DNA from 2 places in the Alteromonas sp. AO-Serp genome. Region 2 is predicted to be linked to the other one. Evidence: predicted binding sites of a transcription regulator. Region 2 holds the regulator's gene; the other holds the start of a gene.
What was found. The regulator FNR, encoded in region 2, switches genes on or off when oxygen is low (the NO sensors DNR and NnrR bind a similar motif). The targets are predictions, from matches to a motif close to TTGATCTAGATCAA.
Positions count from the first base shown of each region.

Region 1: the regulator FNR is predicted to act here: its motif matches at 1,879-1,892, upstream of QVA83_RS11615 (OmpW family outer membrane protein).

Region 1 is NZ_JAFLMX010000164.1:17,153-20,569, forward strand. Features, by position in the region: gene QVA83_RS11600 (DNA topoisomerase family protein) at 1-191, shown strand, start outside; gene tsaC (L-threonylcarbamoyladenylate synthase type 1 TsaC) at 237-842, shown strand; gene hemF (oxygen-dependent coproporphyrinogen oxidase) at 839-1,771, shown strand; gene QVA83_RS11615 (OmpW family outer membrane protein) at 2,006-2,686, shown strand; gene QVA83_RS11620 (group II truncated hemoglobin) at 2,811-3,242, opposite strand; gene aroE (shikimate dehydrogenase) at 3,241-3,417, shown strand, end outside.
Region 2 is NZ_JAFLMX010000166.1:1,608-5,024, reverse strand. Features, by position in the region: gene QVA83_RS11690 (heavy metal translocating P-type ATPase) at 1-614, shown strand, start outside; gene ccoS (cbb3-type cytochrome oxidase assembly protein CcoS) at 616-846, shown strand; gene QVA83_RS11680 (sulfite exporter TauE/SafE family protein) at 833-1,492, shown strand; gene fnr (fumarate/nitrate reduction transcriptional regulator Fnr) at 1,538-2,275, shown strand; gene uspE (universal stress protein UspE) at 2,520-3,417, shown strand, end outside.

The sequences.
Region 1 (3,417 bases), on a different contig from region 2:
AAGGGCATCTAATCTCGCGTACTAACAAATACGGCAAACAGTTTTTTGCGTGCAACCATTATCCACAATGTCGATATGTGCTAAATTTCACGCCGGTTAATGAAAGCTGCCCAGATTGCGGTTGGGGAGTATTGATAGATAAAAAGGGGCAGTTACAGTGTCCTCAGCCTAGTTGTGGCTTTAAAAAGTAATTATACGAACAACTAAACGAAGAACTATACGTAGAGATTAAAACCATGTCTGATATCCAAAATGGGAACGTAAACACGTTTACCCCCGTTGAGGCTAACTCACCTGAAGTAGACCCTGTTGTTGCCGCATTCCAAGCTGGCAGTTTAATCGTTTATCCAACCGAAGCGGTAATGGGCATCGGATGTGACCCCGACAATGAAGCCGCTGTAAATGCGCTGTTAGAGATAAAACAGCGACCGGTAGAAAAGGGCGTGATCTTGATTGCTGCAAACTACAGTCAGCTACTGCCTTATGTTAACGATAACGCCATTCGCCCTGACAGACGCACCGATATTTTTTCGAGCTGGCCAGGCCCTAATACTTGGCTATTGCCTAAGTCGTCATCTGCGCCAGTTTGGTTAACCGGCAAGCATAGTAAAATAGCGGTGCGCGTAACTAATCACCCTGTAGTAGTGGAATTGTGCAATAAGTTAGGTAAACCGTTAGTTTCTACAAGCGCTAACCTGACCGGCCAACCGCCAGCCACCACCACTGAAGAAGCAAAAGCCGTATTCGCTGATTCCGTTTTCTATGTAGAAGGGGAAGTAGGCGGTGCAACTAAACCCAGTACCATTCGCGATGGTGACACAGCAGAGGTAATAAGAGCATGACATCAGCAGAATTACTGGACGGTAAAAATGCCCCTGAAGTAATAGAACAAGTAAAAAGCTATTTACTAGGGCTGCAAGACACCATTTGCCAAACCCTTGAACTTGCCGATGGTAAGGGCCAGTTTGTTGAAGACAGCTGGCAGCGAGAAGAAGGTGGCGGTGGCCGTTCTCGAGTACTAAAAAATGGTGCGGTGATTGAACAAGGCGGCGTTAACTTTTCTCATGTGTTTGGCAGTCAAATGCCGGCTTCAGCAACGGCTAATCGGCCTGAATTAGCAGGAAGAAACTTTCAGGCTATGGGTGTATCACTCGTTATTCATCCACATAACCCGTATATCCCCACGTCACACGCTAATGTTCGCTTTTTCATTGCAGAAAAAGAGGGCGAAGCACCTATCTGGTGGTTTGGCGGTGGCTTCGACTTAACGCCATTCTATCCGTTTAAAGATGACGTTGTACACTGGCATGATACCGCTAAAAAATTATGTAAGCCGTTTGGCAATGACGTCTACCCTAAGTATAAAAAGTGGTGCGACGACTACTTTTACTTAAAGCATCGCAATGAAACCCGCGGAGTGGGCGGTTTATTCTTCGACGACCTGAATGAATGGGGCTTTGAACAGTCATTTGCATTTATGCAGGCTGTTGGTAATGGCTTCATCGATGCTTACGTTCCTATTGTTGAGCGCCGTAAGCAAACCGATTTCGGCGAAAGAGAGCGTGATTTCCAACTTTATCGCCGGGGCCGCTACGTTGAGTTTAACCTTGTATTCGACCGAGGCACTTTATTTGGACTGCAAACCGGCGGGCGCACCGAATCTATCTTAATGTCGATGCCGCCGCTAGCGCGCTGGGAGTATTGTTATACACCTGCACCGGGTAGCGCCGAAGCCAAGCTGACAGACTGGTTAAAACCTACTGATTGGTGATTAATTATTAAATAAGGCTGCGCTTAAATCCTTAAGCGGACCGCCGATAGCAGCTTTCACCTTTAATGACTAAAAAACGCCGCATTAACGTTAATGCGGCGTTTTTTTTGATCTATATCAAGGTCGAATATCTTCAGTGTTTCAGTGAGTTATCAAGCTTGCGCTGGATCAATGTTTCTCATAACTACAGGCGTAAAGTAGCCCTATCTTAGTTAACCACAAATGAGACATATCATGCGCAAACACTTTTTATCTGCATCTGCACTTTGCCTTACTCTTGCTGCACTCTCACCTTTAGCTAGCGCTCACCAGCAGGGCGACTGGATTGTTCGTGGCGGTCTTACTACCGTTGCTCCTGACGAATCTACCTCTAACATCGTCGCGGGTGGAACTGATCTTGGCGTTGCCCTTAATATCGATAACGATACTCAGCTAGGTCTAAACGTAGCGTACTTTATTACTGACAATATTAATATTGAGCTGCTTGCCGCAACGCCCTTTAAGCACGATGTGAATTTTTCTGTTGCTGACCCGTTAGGGACGGGTAACCAGCTTGGAGAAGTCACGCACCTTCCACCTACGCTTACCGCAAACTACTATTTTAATGATGCCAGCTCTGCGTTTCAGCCGTACATTGGTGCAGGTATCAACTATACCTTTATATTTGATGAAGAGTTTACAGGTGCGAATGAAACAGCTGGCTTAAGCGACCTTTCGCTTGATAATTCATTTGGCTTGTCAGCACAGGTGGGAATGGATTACCAAATTGATACCAAATGGCATGTTAATGCATCGGTTCGATTCATTGATATAGATACCGAAGCAACCTTCAAAGTGGGTGATGCTGCTGGAAAGGTAAGTGATATTGAAATAGATCCTTGGGTGTATACCTTATCGGTGGGTTACACATTCTAATTATTAGTTCCACGCCTTATTAACTATTAGGCTTTCACAATTGCACTACTTTATGCGCCATAAAGAGCGTAGACAGTAACAGGGGAGTTGCGCGTTAAAAGGTTAACCCTTTCAACGCGCTTTTTTATTTCGTATTCACCATGTGATTGGCGAGCTGATCAAGTGCGTCTATCAACTGTTGAGCTAAGGCGATATCTTCAACCGTTTTAAACATGGCTTTTCGCATGCAATACATCCACTGCGCTTTTAACTCTGGTGTTACGGTATAAGGTAGGTGGCGTGCACGCAGACGCGGGTGGCCATACTGCTGCTGGTAATCATCAGGACCACCAAGCCATAAACTTAAATAGAGAAAGAACACGTGGCGAATTCTGTCTAATGGCTGGGGGTGAATAGCTAGCAGTTCATTGGCGAGTGGATCGGTTTCCATTATGTCGTAAAACGTATTTGCTAATTCCCGTACTTTCTCCTCTCCACCTATACGTTCATATGGTGTACTCTGCGAAGCACGATTATCGCTTTTCTTCTTTATATTAAATAAGTCTCGTATTCCCATGAAAAAATTCGCTGTATTCGGAAATCCTATTGCACAGAGTTTATCACCAACTATCCATCAAATGTTTGCTGAACAAGTGGGAGAAAATATTTCTTATGAAAAGATACTTGCGCCAGTAGACGGTTTTGTAGATGCCGCCAACGCGTTTTTAGCTCAGGAAGGCGCGGTAGGTTGT
Region 2 (3,417 bases):
AATCACAGCTAAAACTCATTGAAGCGTTCCCTTCAGCTAACGTGTTTCTCACGGTTAAGGGGCGTATTATGGCGGCGTATGAAGTAAAGGATTCACTAAGAGAAGATACGCAAGAAACTCTCGATATATTAGCTGCAAGCCATACGCTCGCCGTTTTAAGTGGTGATACACAGCAAAACGTTAATGCGCTTACCGCACCATTGCCAATTTCGACCGCTAAAGGTGGCCTAACACCTGAGCAAAAGTACGAAGCCGTTCAAGCTATGCAGCAATCTGGCGCGAAAGTGATGATGATGGGGGATGGTATTAACGACGCTCCAGTTCTTGCCAGCGCTGATGTGGCGATTGCAGTGGGTAATGCCACAGACGTGGCTAAAACTGCCGCCGACGTGATACTGCTTGGCGATCAGTTGCTTTCTGTACCAGAGCTTATTCGAACTGCGCATCAAGTGAAGCAAAAAATAAGGCAAAATATCGGCTGGTCGGTAGGTTACAACGTTTTGATCTTACCTTTCGCCGTATCAGGCCTACTTTCACCCTGGATGGCTGTTGTTGGTATGTCGTTAAGCAGTATCATTGTGGTCACAAACTCAACGCGACTTTTGAGCAAATAGCATGAGTATTATTTACGTATTAATTCCAATCGCCATCATCATTGTTGCCGTCGCTATCGTGATATTCTTTTGGGCGGTGAAAACCAATCAATTTGAAGATTTAGATCGCCAAGGGTATAGCATACTGTTTGACGATGATCTTCCGCCAGAAGAAAAAAAGCTAGCTGAGCAACGCAAGCAACTTCAAGACAGTAAAGTAGACAAAAGCCAAGCGCCACATGGAAGGGATTAACTACTTCTCTGCCTTTCTTATCGGCTTAGCCGGCGGAGTTCACTGTGTGGGAATGTGCGGTGGAATTGTCGCTGCGTTAAGGATGGTATCGCCTAAAGGCGCTTCAGCACTACCCTATACCCTTGCCTATAACATGGGACGTATAGTGAGCTACACCATCGCCGGAGCAATAACCGGGGCACTTGGAAAAATTGCAGCAGATTATATACCTCTTGCCAACTATGCCCTTTCCCTACTTAGCGGAATCATGTTGCTTCTACTGGCGTGTTATTTGGGTAAGTGGTGGACTGGCTTAACAGTGCTGGAAAATGCGGGTAAAGGCCTATTTTCCAAAGTCCAGCCGCTTTCAAAACGCTTTTTGCCCTTTAAGACCCCTTTAAGTGCGTTGCCTTATGGTTTTATTTGGGGTTGGCTTCCTTGCGGTTTGGTGTATTCCACACTTACCTGGTCTCTCGCGGCGGGTAACGCACTAGAAGGCGCTGCTATTATGTTCTTCTTCGGTTTGGGTACATTACCCACCTTGCTCGCTGCAAGCGCTGGTAGCCAATATATTGTTCGAGGTTTTCAACATAATCATTTTAGACAAATTATTGCAGTAATAATGGCAATATATGCAGCTTATCTTATTCATGGCGCAATCGTTTAAAAATGGGTGTATTATTGTCGGGTATTCTTTTAGAGAGCGTGCATTATGAGCAAAGGAAGCCAATTTTCTATTCACTGTCAAAACTGTAGTTTCAGTCACCTGTGTTTACCGGTGGCGTTAAACAAAACAGAAATCGAGTCTCTTGACGATATTATTGAACGCAAGAAGCCGCTTCATAAAGGTGACACGCTGATTCAAACTGGTGATAAATTCCGTTCTCTATTTGCAGTGAGAACTGGTTCATTCAAATCATTTGTGACTAATACCGAAGGTGAAGAACAGATTACTGGTTTCCACTTTCCTGGTGACATTATCGGTTTCGATGCATTAAGAGAGAACAAACACCAAAGCTATACCTCTGCGTTAGAAACTGCCATGGTGTGTGAGCTTCCCTACGAGACCCTCGACGAAATGTCTGTGCAATTTCCAAAGCTGCGCCACCAGATCATGAGCTTCATGAGCGCTGAAATAAAACAAGATCACGACATGATCATGCTTTTAAACAAGCGAACCGCAGAAGAGCGTTTATTGTATTTTATATCACATCTATCTCAGCGCTTTGAAGAGCGTGGCTTTTCCCATAGAGAATTCCACTTAACCATGACGCGCAACGAAATTGGAAACTATTTAGGATTAACGATTGAAACGATTAGTCGTCTGTTAAGCCGTTTTCAAAAAGACAACATCATAAAAGTAGACGGCAAGCTTATTACTATTTTGGATTTCGATAGACTAAACACCAAACTAGCGGCGCTTAACGGCCCAAGCGTTGTCTGCGGTTAGTCTTTTTTAAGTGTTAAATAAGGCGCGCACTAAGCGCGCTTTTTTGTGACCTTTGGTAGCCACCTATCTACCCTTTCAGCGCCACGCTGGTTGCTCCATGTTCAATTCGTTAAGTTCACTCATGGTCGCCTCGTAAAATTCTTGATCTAAAACAACTTACGTTTTTCCCAATGTCGTTTATAGTTAGTATTAGAAAGCTTCGATTTCGACAGCCGCTACTAAGTTTCGTAGTTAGGGGGACGTTATGATTGAGTGTAAACGAATTCTGGCCGTGGTAGATGCCGAGCGCGATAACCAACCTGCACTAAGCCGAGCTTATGAACTCGCTTCAAAAACAGGCGCTTCAGTTACCGCCATGATGGTGGTATACGACTTATCTTATGATATGACGACCATGCTTAGCCCGGATGAGCGCGAGTCAATGCGCGATGCAGTTACAAAGGAGCATGCAAAATGGCTTGCCACCCACTTAAGAGAACAAGGATTCACTGAAACTGATATCGTTGTAGAATGGAATAATCGTGCGTATGAGTCGATTATTTACTACACCCTAAACAATCAGATAGATTTAGTGGTAAAGGCAACCAAAAAGCACGACGATCTTGCTTCTGTTATTTTCACCCCCACCGACTGGCATTTAATGCGTAAATGCCCTCGCCCAGTATTGCTCGTTAAAGAGCACGACTGGCCAGAAGGAGGAGAGATTATTGCTGCAGTAAACGTAGGCAGTGAAGACGATGAGCATGCCGCACTTAACGATAAGCTCACCCTCATTGCTAACGACTACGCCTCTTTATTGAAAGGTAGCGTAAATTTGGTCAACAGTTACCCTTCTACACCACTTAATATCGCCATAGAAGTACCTGAGTTCGACCCCGATACCTATCACGACGCGGTAAAAAATCATCATTTAAAGGAAATGCGTAGTCACGCATTAAAGTACGGTATTCCTGAGAACAAATGCGTAGTAAGAGAAGGCCTTCCGGAAAAAGTTATCCCGCAAGTGGCAAAAACACTGGATGCAGAGCTGGTTGTTATTGGTACCGTTGGCCGTGTGGGCATTTCAGCGGCCCTAATTGGTAACACTGCAGAACACGTGATCGACGAACTCAATTGCGATGTGCTTGCTATTAAGCCAGATG